Regions from separate parts of the Pseudoalteromonas sp. NSLLW218 genome, predicted to be linked through region 2. Evidence: predicted binding sites of a transcription regulator. Region 2 holds the regulator's gene; each other region holds the start of a gene.
What was found. The regulator LexA, encoded in region 2, represses DNA repair genes until DNA is damaged. The targets are predictions, from matches to a motif close to TACTGTATNNNNATACAGTA.
Positions count from the first base shown of each region.

Region 1: a site for LexA is predicted at 1,151-1,170, ahead of I6E80_RS12130 (exonuclease domain-containing protein). Genes of this name have one in related genera too.
Region 3: a site for LexA is predicted at 1,739-1,758, ahead of I6E80_RS16170 (SulA-like leucine-rich domain-containing protein). Genes of this name have one in related genera too.
Region 4: a site for LexA is predicted at 1,533-1,552, ahead of ruvC (crossover junction endodeoxyribonuclease RuvC). Genes of this name have one in related genera too.

Region 1 is NZ_JADYWO010000007.1:99,256-102,326, reverse strand. Features, by position in the region: gene I6E80_RS12140 (competence protein CoiA) at 1-192, shown strand, start outside; partial or broken gene I6E80_RS12135 (dual specificity protein phosphatase family protein) at 295-717, opposite strand; partial or broken gene I6E80_RS20470 (protein phosphatase) at 982-1,053, opposite strand; gene I6E80_RS12130 (exonuclease domain-containing protein) at 1,182-3,071, shown strand, end outside.
Region 2 is NZ_JADYWO010000014.1:35,047-38,117, reverse strand. Features, by position in the region: gene coxB (cytochrome c oxidase subunit II) at 1-573, opposite strand, end outside; gene lexA (transcriptional repressor LexA) at 1,056-1,673, opposite strand; gene I6E80_RS18145 (PaaI family thioesterase) at 1,841-2,281, shown strand; gene I6E80_RS18140 (hypothetical protein) at 2,282-2,662, opposite strand; gene I6E80_RS18135 (membrane protein) at 2,976-3,071, shown strand, end outside.
Region 3 is NZ_JADYWO010000011.1:1,620-4,690, forward strand. Features, by position in the region: gene I6E80_RS16160 (diguanylate cyclase) at 1-689, shown strand, start outside; gene I6E80_RS16165 (YchJ family protein) at 764-1,243, opposite strand; gene I6E80_RS16170 (SulA-like leucine-rich domain-containing protein) at 1,282-1,716, opposite strand; gene I6E80_RS16175 (tetratricopeptide repeat protein) at 2,014-2,478, opposite strand; gene I6E80_RS16180 (NCS2 family permease) at 2,597-3,071, shown strand, end outside.
Region 4 is NZ_JADYWO010000003.1:360,867-363,937, reverse strand. Features, by position in the region: gene I6E80_RS06400 (ABC transporter permease) at 1-1,457, shown strand, start outside; gene ruvC (crossover junction endodeoxyribonuclease RuvC) at 1,602-2,126, shown strand; gene ruvA (Holliday junction branch migration protein RuvA) at 2,129-2,746, shown strand; gene ruvB (Holliday junction branch migration DNA helicase RuvB) at 2,754-3,071, shown strand, end outside.

The DNA of each region.
Region 1 (3,071 bases), on a different contig from region 2:
ATTAAATCCACGCATGTAGGACACTTCCTCTTTGAGTGGAAAAGGCCTAGATATGTTTGGTTTAAAGCAAAAAAACCAGTTTATTTGGACTTTGGACAAGGTGTCATCTGGCAATTAATGCGTTTTAACAATTATAGTAGTTTCTGTATTAAGGCATGTATTAAAAATGATTTCTTGGCAAAGTTTAAATGAGTTGTATAACAAGTGATCAATCTTATCAGTGCTAATTCATTACAGGCTATAAATAGAATTATTAGCACTATTTATAGTGCTAAATCCTCCCCAACCTCTGTCTCACACCTCAAAGTTCTCAAAGTACTCTTTTTGTAGCTCTATAGTCAGTGCTTTTGGGCGAATGCCTTGTACTAGGCCGTATACTTCTTCTTTTGTGTAACCTACCGAATTTAAAATAAGTGCAGCGACCAACCCTGTGCGGCCAGTGCCGCCTTTGCAATGTATGGCAATGGTTTGCTTTTGTAATATGGCTTGTAATATATCGGTTTTGTGGGTGTTCCAGCGTGATGTAAAAGGCTGTTGTGGTGCTTCGTCGTCATTTATAGGTAAATGAAACCAGGTTATATCGTGTTTTTTGCACTCACTATTAATTGTTTGTACGTTGTTTTTTTCAAGTTCTTTTTGCGGTATAAGCGAAAGCAGCATGTTAGCGCCAGCAGCTTTTAATGTAGCGATTGAATCCGCTAGGTTTTGTGTTTTTGTACTAGGGCCTGCTTATCTTTCGAGGTTAACTTTGCAGCAGCATGTTTGGTTTTTAGGCAAGGCAGAGCTTATGTAGTGTGGTGGTTTCCCATAAATAGGCGATAACGCAGTATAAATGCCAAACATGCGCTGCCCGAAGGGTTCTGCCTAGGGGGGATTGACTCTTTGTTGCTCTGCTTTTACTTAGCCCACTAGGTTACAAGCCTCGCGCCGCGATTAAATCCCCCCTAGATTGAACAAATTTAATCCTGAAAGGTCAGCAGGCCCTGAGCAAGGCGTAAAAATAATATTTGCGCCGTTATTGAGTGATAAAACATCGTATGGGTGCGCGCTCATGGTAAGTCCTTTATTTTTAATGAATTTGTTTTAATAAGCTCACTATAGCGTGTTTTAGTTACAAGTTTAAGATTGAATAATAAGCATAAATACTAGATACTGTTTTTATATACAGCTGTGGCGATATTATGAAAAAAGAATTACCAGCAAAATACTATTTAGCGCATTTTAGAGAGCTTATTGAGTTTGTAACAAGTAAATGTATGCATTTACTTGAGCCTAAACATAGTGAATTTATTAGTAAAATTAACCAGCTTGATGAGCAAAGCCTGTGCATGTTGGCGCGTGTGTACTCGCGAAAGCCTTATTTGGTTCAGGCGCAATCGCTCAATTATGAAGAAATAACATCGCCACATCAGGCTATTTATACGCTTAAAAAAGCCGATATTTTATTTGAGCCAAACGAGCAGCATTATTCGCAGCTTTTAGCGCACTTAACCAAACCTTCTTTGGTTGAGTTGCTAAGTAATCACGGCGAGCAAATAAGTTTTAAAAAGAGCGCCGCTAAAGGCGCACTGGTGGATATTGCGCGGGAGTTTTTTAAAGACTGCCCACAAGAGCTTGCGCCACTTTATAGCCAGTATGTAATTAATAATCGCAATGACTACTACGAATATTTTGAGTTTTTATTTGCAGGCAAACTAAGCGGTGGTGATGTGAATCATCAAAATCGTTTTGTAATGCGAGACTTAGGCTTAACCGCTACGCGCGAAGGGCACAGCGAGAGCTTGTCGCGCTTTGAAACACTTGACGAAGCGCAATCAAACTATTTATTAAACCGTTACCGGTTAGCATTTAAAAATATAACAGATGAGAGCGATTACGTTGCTTTAGCGTCGCAGGTTTTAGTGCAAGCTGCACATGGTGCAATAGCCGTTGTATTAAAAAATAAATTATTAGTTAGGCTTTATAGGCAGCTAAAAGCAGTTGATAGCGAACTTGCTTTTAGTTTACTTGAAGGGTGCGTGGATGATAGCGAAGCACAAGAAATTCAAATAAGAGAGCAATACAGATTTGGCAATAAAGAGTGGGTAAAAGCTCGATTAGAAGCCATTATCGAAAACCCACTTACTGATGATTTACTTTATTTTGCTGACGATTTTTTAATGCGTAAGTTTAATAAAAAAACACGTTCGCGTTTAAGTGCCATGCTTGCCGACACCCAATGCGTGCTAGAAATAGATGAACTGTACCGAGGAGAAGTAGAGCAGGGCGTAAACGATTATTATACTCGCCAAGGTATGGCTGTATTTAATACCGAAAACACGCTTTGGCAAAGTTTGTTTGGTTTAGTATTTTGGCATGAGTTATTTGTGGAGTCGCCTTATCCTCCATGCAATGAGTTTGATATTTATCCACAAGTATTAAGGCTTGGTAATTTTTATGAAGCGCAGCAAACACAAATAAATGAGCGCTTAGCACAATGCCAGACGTCGCAAGCATTACTTAATTTGGTATGCAAAAATGCAGCGCAATACTTTGAGCAACCTAACGGCTTGTTTAGATGGCGTAGCAATTTATTAGAGCCACTAGAAGCGCTTATTTTAAACAGCCCTATTAAGGCGCTAATTGCGCACTTAACAGCCATGAGCAAACATTATTTACAGCTAAAAGACGGCTACCCCGACTTAATGGTAATTAATAATGGCCAAGTACATTTTGAAGAGGTAAAAGCCCCAGGCGATAAGCTTAGGCGCAACCAACTTACCACTATTGATAATTTAAAAAATGTGGGCTTTACAGTACACATTGCTGCGGTTAAATGGTTTGTAGATCCTAACCGTGTTTACAGCATCGTTGATATAGAAACCACCGGCGGCTTAAAAGGCGGTAACCGTATTACCGAAATAGGCCTTGTAAAAGTGCAATACGGTAAAGTAATTGATACTTGGACAAGCTTAGTTAACCCCGAGCGCCATATACCTGGCTTTATTACGTCATTAACCGGTATTAGCGACAGTATGGTTTACAACGCGCCTGTATTTGTCGATATAGTTAAGCCGCTATTAGATAAACTC
Region 2 (3,071 bases):
CCACCAAGAGTGGATAACATCGTCAGAAGTCATTAAAAATCGTACTTTTTGATTTATTGGCAGTACGAGAGGTTTATCAACCTCAAGTAAGTAGTTAGGATTTTTATCTGCAAGATTAGCGATTTCATCTTGCGGGGTAGATAAAATAGAGTAGAACTCTACATCTTCGCCCATATATTCATAATGCCATTTCCATTGTGAACCTGTAATTTTAATAGTGAGATCAGCTTTGCTGGCATCTTCCATTGCAATTAGGGTTTTAGTAGCTGGTACTGCCATAGCAATTAAAATAACAAACGGAATTGCAGTCCAAAGTATTTCTACTTTAGTGCTTTCGTGAAATTGGGCAGGTACAGCCCCTTTAGATTTACGGTGATGAATAAGTGCCCAGAACATAATTGCGAACACTATCACCCCAATCACACAACATATTATAAATATGGTCATGTGCAGCTGATATACATTATTGCTTATATCGGTTACGCCTTTGCGCATATTGTATTGGCTGTTAGCCAAAACTGGGTGCGAAAAAACACATAATATAAGCCACAAGGTAGAGGTCAGTTTACCCATGTGGTGGCTCCTTTGATGCTATTGCGAATGCAAAGCGAAGAGGCATACGGCTTAAACGCCAATTCGTTATTTTTATTTTTTTAGCCAATCTCATTTAATATTGATTGGTTTTGCTGCGCCAACAACGTGTTTGTGTATATTGTGTGTTCTCAAAACTAAAAAGCTGTGAGTTATTATTAGCTCAGCACATTAACAATTAGCTAAAAAATGAACAACAAGCAAGTTTTAGTATAAAAAACAATCAGGTTGTAATTGGGTAATTAACAAAAAATCAGCAACTAGCTAGGCAACAGGAAGTTCAAAAGATGAGAAAAACAAAGGGGTTTAACGCATTTGGAGGGGAAATTATAAGTGCAAAAAAGTTTACAGGTTGAATAGTCAGTGGGCTGTTTACGCCCTATTTTAGTACGAATTTTAAAACAAAAATGCGTACTAATTAGTACGCATTTATAAAACTGCTTGTTTAAAAGCTATTTTTAAAGTCACATCCAATCAGCGTTTCTTATAACGCCAACGGCTAAGCCTTCAATATTAAAAGACTCATTCTCAAGATCTACTTCAATAGATTCAAAATCGTCGTTTTCAGCATGAAGTAATACTTTACGACCTGCTTTCTCAAGACGTTTTACAGTTACGTCTTCGTCTAAGCGGGCAACAACAACTTGTCCGTTTTCAGCGGTTTGAGTACGATGTACAGCAAGTAAATCACCATCCATAATACCAATATCTTTCATGCTCATACCGTTAACGCGTAGTAAAAAATCTGCAGCCGGTTTAAACATTAATGGATCGATTTTGCAGTGACTTTCAACGTGCTCTTGCGCCAAAATAGGTGAACCAGCAGCAACACGCCCTATAAGCGGTAAACCTAATTGTTCTGGCTCTTCTTCTTCAATTAACTGAATACCACGGCTTGCACCTGGCTTCATTTTAATGGCGCCTTTTTTAGCAAGTGCTTTTAAATGTTCTTCAGCAGCATTGGCACTTTTAAAACCTAATGTTTGCGCTATTTCAGCACGTGTAGGAGGCATACCAGTGTCTTTAATAAAAACTTTAATTAGTTCGAGTATTTGAGCTTGGCGGTTCGTTAATGGTCGCATACAACTGGTTTTCCATACAGTACATTTAACTGTGAGTATATACAGTTAAATAAAAATCGCAAATTTAAATTAAGCCTTAAAATAGCCAAAGTAATTTCACTTGTGTACATTTTAGGGATATAACTAAAACTAAGTTTATAAATGATAAAAAAAGCAAAGGAGTCATTATGAGTATTTGGTATCAACCTATTACTTTAGAGTTTTGCAAACAGCTAGATGAAGGTATAAATGGTCAAGGTACGCTGATGAAAACTATGGGGATAGAAATCACAGAGATTGGCGATGATTACTTGGTTGCCACAATGCCAGCAATTCCTGAGCATCATAACCCAATGGGGATGGTTCACGGCGGTGCTAACGTTGTACTTGCCGAAACAGTTGCCAGCTATGCAGCTAACTTTGTTGTCGATTTTACAAAATTTTACTGCGTGGGACAGGAAATTAGCGCAAGTCATTTAAAAGCGTCTCGTAACGGCACTTTAACAGCCACGGCAAGAGCATTTCATATCGGTAAACGTAGTTCAGTATGGGAAATAAAAATTACAAATAGCCGCAATGAGCTGTGCTGCGTATCTAAAATGACCGCAGCAGTCGTAGAGCGAAGATAGTTACTTTTCGATTGGGTAAATTGTAATTTCCATACCCGCACCAATCGCAGATATACGTAGTAATGTATCTGCATCTAAGGCTTGATTAAAGCACTTAGGAGAAGTGCCTGATTCAAAACCAATATCAAACGTTCTACGTGAACAGCTTAACCATTGCTTTAGCGCGTTACGCGAACACGATTCAATAAGCTCACATATATGGTTTATTGCTTTGTCAGGCGTGTTTACTACACCTGTTGCTTCAATACGCGCTAATTGACGGTATTCGTCTTTGTCATAATGTAAAATCGTAGCGACTTTTTTCAAGTCCGCCACTAGCAAACTAATATCTTGCTTTGATTCAAGCTCAAGATCTACATTTAAAAATTGAATTTCCGACATCGTTTCGTATTTATCCTCTAATAATTTCATTGCAAACTTTAACGCAGTTTTACCGTTATACCAAATCAACTATGCTCTATTAACCACTTTATATGGATATTTCGCAGCTTTTAAGTATTTATTAGCATTTAAAGCTAGCTAGATATCAAACATTCAGCTCAATTAAACAAATAAATCATGTTAGCAATTTAAGTGTAATCTTTTTTATTTTTAAATGATTACAGTAAGCTATAGTTTAAACTGCGACAAAATGTCGCAGTAACTTATCTCATTAATGTAATAAACTAGCCTCTAAAAATAATAAGACTAAAACATGAATAAAAAAATATTTAAACATGCTCGCAAGTTACATAAATGGTTAGGTTATTTATTAGCATTACAAATTTTAGCTTGGCTATTAGGTGGTTTA
Region 3 (3,071 bases), on a different contig from region 2:
CATGTCTGAAATTAAAAAACATATCTGAAACACAAGATATTCCTGTTATTTTTGTTACCTCATCTGAAAATCAAGAAGAAGAGTGCTGGGAGGCCGGGGCTGTAGATTTTATAAAGAAACCAACTAACTCGGAAACTTTATATAGAAGGGTGCGCGCCCATATTACGATGAAACTGCAACATGACCTACTCAATCAAAAAGTATTTCTAGATGATTTAACAAAGGTATTCAATCGTCGTTATTTTGATGCGCATTTTTCTAAAATGGAACGAAGCGCTTTGCGAGAAAAAGTCGACTATGCGCTCTTACTCATCGATATAGATTACTTTAAGCAATACAACGATCTTTATGGTCATGTGCAAGGTGATACGGTTTTAAACCTTGTTGCACAAACTATTACTAATAGTTTGCAAAGACCAACCGACTTTGTTGCGCGTTACGGCGGCGAAGAGTTTGTAGTTGTCCTACCGCATACAAGCATTGATGGTGCAATTTGTGTTGCTGATAAAATTAAACAAAATGTGGTCGATTTAGGAATATTACACAGATATTCAGAATATGACTTTGTGACTATTAGTATTGGCGGTGCAACCCTACAACCATATGTAAATAACAAAAACACGTTGCAGATCGCAGATGAAAAAATGTATGAGTCTAAAATGCAAGGTCGTAATCAAGTGTGTTTTTAAGTTTAGCTAGCTAATAAATCACTCTGCCACTTAAAAACACCTTGTAGGTAATAAATATTAAATAAGATTATTTATTACACGCTATGACATTTTTTGTACTTTTTATTGCTACCACATGGGCAGTCATCATTTCTGCCCACTTTAATATCTTCAACTGGGTATATAGTGCCATCTAAATAACGCCACTTGGAATCTTCTTTAATAAACTGCGACTTTTCGTGAAGCTCACAAAATAAGTTTTGATAAAAATACTGGGCTTTAAATTCTACATTGCCAGTATTGTCATCATGGCTTGATCCAATTACATCAAGATTTATAAATCGACAGCTGTTAGCAAAATCATTGATTTCTTTAACCGGATTTTCAGCTTGTTTTTCTTTTGCGTAGGTTTGATAAACATATTCTGCATTTTTAATTACATAAGCGCTGAATCTTGAGCGCATAAGTTGTTCAGGAGAGTTAGCTTGCTTAACAGATAAGTGAAGTGGCTCGCAGCAATCGGCATAATTGTGCCCATTGCTGCAAAAACATAATGTGGTATTGAGTGAAGTCATAATAATAATAAAAAGTTTAAAACATTAGTTTAACAAGCTTATTGGGCGAGTGATATCTCTGTTGTTTGAGACTTTTTAGTAAAACAGTATAGTTTTGTATTCGTTTTACTTAAATCGAACGATAGATTCATAAGTAATTGGTTATTAACTATATCGGTCCAAGTAATTACCGCTGCAAAGTTTCCGTTATGCAATGCAGAATTTAATACATACTCTAGATTTACTAAGTGCTTTTGTCTAATAACAAGTAATTTACTTGTATCAATAGAGCATGAGTCAAGTAAAGCTTTGCTCGGTACATGATCTGGAGCAATTAATAATGTCCATGCATTAGAGCTATTGTATTGGTGTAATACTTTTAAAAGCTCAAAGGTCGCTGAAATCTCATCTTCAATTTGAATCAAATTCACGCAATCGCTTTGCTCATCTTGTTGGTAACTTTTAACTGTTCTTACGGTAATAGGCTGTAACATAATTTCACTCACTGGGTTTTTATACAGTATTCATATACAGTAGTTTATACAGTGCTTTCGTGCAAGCATTTTATGCTATTTATTTGTACAGTTATTCAGCTTTTGATCATTGTTTTTATTTTTTAATTTATAATTCTTTATTAATCAGCTTGTTATGGAGTTGTTTTTGAAAGGGGATTCTAAAAATAAATTTTTTAGTCGTGTCTTCATTACTGGCTTTTATACTGTATAAGACTATTACTACAACCATATACAGTACTTTAAAACACTGTATACAGTACTTTTTCCATAGTTAGCCTATGTGTTTTCACTCGTGCGAGGGATCATATGAGAAAACTGAAGTTGGTGGATTTGTTCGTACAAACTTGCTGCGTAACATTGAGCATCTTTAAATCGCTTAGTTTCGATATGTTTGCGTATATCTGTAACTGCTGCAGTGGCAGGTGCGTACCCTTGGCTACTTGCTAGGCTTAACCAAGCTACAGCATGAAATACACTTTGTGGTACGCCTTCACCTTTCACAAAAAATAAACCTAAATAAAACTGTGCTCTATGGTTTCCTGCCATTGCAGCAAGGCGCATCCATTTTGCAGCCAATGGAGCTTGATTATTTTTTAAATAATATAGGGCTTTATTTAACGTACTTTGCTCATCTTTTTTATTATCAACGGGCACAGAGGTATTTTCGGGTTGAGTAACAAAACCTAAAATATTATCTAGCTGTTGCTCTAAGTCTTGCTCACAAGGTGTTGTTTTAAGCATATTGGTTCATTTATTATTTTAACTACTTTAACAGTTTAGTATATAGCAAGGTAAAATGTCCTGTAAAAGATAATTTTTATGTTAAAATCTCGCCACTTTTTACTATCACAAGTTTATTATGTTCGAAGCCTTATTTAAACTGAGCGAAAATAATTCAACAGTTAAACGCGAATGCGTTGCTGGCCTAACTACCTTTATAACTATGGTATACATTGTATTTGTAAACCCGGCTATGCTCGCAGAGGCAGGGATGGATCAAGGGGCTGCATTTGTAGCGACATGTATAGCAGCTGCGATAGGCTGTTTCATAATGGGTTTATGGGCTAATTATCCATTAGCATTAGCGCCGGGTATGGGGCTAAATGCCTTTTTTACTTATGGTGTCGTATTAGGGATGGGCTATACCTGGCAAGCCGCGTTAGGGGCTGTATTTATGTCGGGTTGTATATTTTTGTTTTTAAGCTTATTTAAAGTCAGAGAGTGGATTATTAATGCCATACCTCTGGTGCTCAAGCGAGCAATCGCAACGGGAATAGGTGCTTTTTTAGCATTAATTGCCCTTAAAAATGCAGGCATTATTGTCTCAAGCCCGG
Region 4 (3,071 bases), on a different contig from region 2:
GGCTGGTGGCTATAAGCACTGGCGTAATTTGTGCCGTTATGTTTTCTATTAAACCGTTATTTGATTTATTTGATATTCCACCGCTTAGAGTGCTGCGCCGTAACTTAGGTGACAAATTGGCAGTAAGTCGTGTGCATTTAGGAATGAGTGCGCTAACCGTGTTTTTATTAATGTGGTTATTCAGTAACAACATAAAAATAACGCTTATTTTGTTTATATCAACACTTGCGCTAATTGGTGTGTTGTTTTTGATATCTAAATTAATATTTGGTGGCGGTCGAAAGCTTGGCTTAAAACCAGGTAACAGTTGGTCGCTTGCAATTGCATCTATTCAAAAGCGTGCAAATGTGAACGCGGTACAGTTAATTAGTTTTTCGTTAGCGATTAAATTACTGCTGTTTTTAGTGGTACTTAAAAACGACATGATATCTGATTGGCAGTCGCAACTTCCTGCCGATGCGCCTAATGCGTTTTTAGTTAATATTACGCAAAATGAGCTTGAGCCAATTAATGAATATTTAGCTCAAAAAGATATTCAAGTATCAGAGTTTTATCCCACTATTCGTGGGCGCGTAAATGCGGTAAACGGCGAGTTGGTAGCACGTTCTGTATCGCTGCAAGACAACGAGAAAAAAGACGAAGAAGCCCGTGCAGGTATTGGCCGTGAGCTAAACCTTACATGGCTTAAAGATGTGCCTGACCAAAATGAAGTAACACAAGGCACGTGGTTTGGTGAAAATGCGATGGCTGAAGCCTCAGTAGAGGAGTCGATGCTTGAGCGTTTAGATGTTGAGATAGGCGATACGCTTACATTCTTAATTGGTTCGCAGTCGTTCGACGCTAAAATCACCAGTGTGCGAAAAGTTAATTGGGCCACGCTTAAACCTAACTTTTTTATTATTTTAAGCCCTGATGTACTTGCAGATTTTCCTGCAACGTATATTTCGTCGGTACGTATAAACCCAGAGCAAAAGCGTGACTTTAGCCAGTTATTGCGTACTTACCCTACTATTACAGCAATTGACATTGATAACTTTGTTAAGCAAATACAAACAACTATTTCGCAAGTATCACTCGCTATTGGCTTTGTACTTGCAATTGTTGTGCTGTGTGGTGCGCTTGTACTTATATCGCAAGTTCAAGCTAGTTTAGGTGAGCGTATGCAAGAAATTGTAATACTCAGAACGCTTGGCGCTAAAAGCCGATTAATTAAAAACGCGACCCTTTATGAGTTTTTATTACTAGGCGGTTTAGCTGGTTTAGTTGCTGCATTTTTTAGTGATATAGCGCTTTTAATTGTGCAACAACAAATGTTTGATTTAGCCGGTAAGCTACACCCGCACATATGGATTATTGGGCCGGTAGCTGGCGGTGTATTTGTAGCGGGTTTAGGTTATTTAATGATTGCCCGAACACTCAAACAAAACACCCAAGGGTTAGTGCGCGCCCTAGGGTAAGCTTAAACTAACTTAACACGTATTGGATTAAGTATTAAATGCCCACCTAACACGTGGGCATTTTTGTTTTCTTTGTACTGGTAATTTATACAGTGCTCTGGCATTATTAGCGTAATTTAAAAATAACAATAATGAGAATGCAGTTTGGCCATTATTTTAGGGATTGATCCTGGTTCACGCTTGACCGGATATGGCGTTGTTGCCCACCAAGGTTCTAAATTTACATACTTAGGCAGTGGTTGTATTAAGTTAGCCGATCATCCTTTTCCGGTTAGGCTTAAAATGATCTATCAAGGCATTACACAGCTTATTGAGCAGTTTTCGCCAGAAACCTTTGCCATTGAAAAAGTATTTATGGCGCATAACCCCGATTCTGCTTTAAAGCTTGGCCAAGCTAGAGGCGCTGCGATTGTGGGTGCAGCAATGGCTGACTTACCCGTATTTGAATACTCAGCTAGACAAATTAAGCAAGCAGTAGTAGGTAACGGCGGCGCTGATAAAACACAAGTGCAACACATGGTAAAAAATATTTTAAAGTTGCCTGGCACGCCACAAGCCGATGCAGCTGATGCACTCGCTATTGCGATTTGTCACGCTCACTCAGAACAAAATTTAATTAAACTAGCGGGTAACGCAAGCAAAACCGTTAGAGGACGTCTAAGGAAATAACTATGATAGGCCGCTTAAATGGTATTTTAGTCGAAAAACAGCCACCAGAGATATTACTCGAAGTAAGTGGTGTCGGTTACGAAGTACAAATGCCAATGACCTGTTTTTACGATTTACCAAAGATTGGTGAAAACGCGATTGTTTACACTCACTTTGTAGTGCGTGAAGATGCTCAACTGTTATTTGGTTTTAATAATAAAGTTGAACGTGCCTTGTTTAGAGAGCTATTAAAAGCAAATGGCGTAGGGCCAAAACTTGGCTTAGCTATTTTATCGGGCATGTCGGCAAAGCAATTTGTAAGTTGTGTAAATAACGAAGACTCAACGTCGCTAGTTAAATTACCGGGTGTCGGTAAAAAAACAGCCGAGCGTTTAGTACTCGAAATGAAAGACAGACTAAAAGATTGGGGTAATGATTTATTTACGCCATTTAGCGACAGCGCAGTAATAGAGCCAATGAGCGATGCGACAATAGCTAATAACGCAGCCGATGATGCCGTATCAGCACTGCTTGCATTAGGTTATAAATTGCCACAAGCTCAAAAAGCAGTAAAATCGATAAGCAAACCCGATATGTCTACTGAGGTTCTTATTAGAGAATCTTTAAAATCTATGTTGTGAGTAACCCATGATTGAAGCGGATCGCTTAATTGACGCGACTGAAAAAACAAATGAAGACTCTATAGATCGTGCAATAAGGCCAAAACTTTTAGCCGACTACAGAGGCCAGCCTCATGTTAAGCAGCAAATGGAAATTTTTATTGAAGCTGCTCGCACCCGTGGTGAAGCGCTCGATCATTTATTAATATTTGGCCCACCAGGGCTTGGTAAAACCACGCTTGCAAATATTGTCGCCAACGAATTACACGTAAGTATTAAAACAACATCCGGCCCTGTACTTGAAAAAGCAGGCGATTTAGCTGCGTTACTTACTAATTTAGAAGAA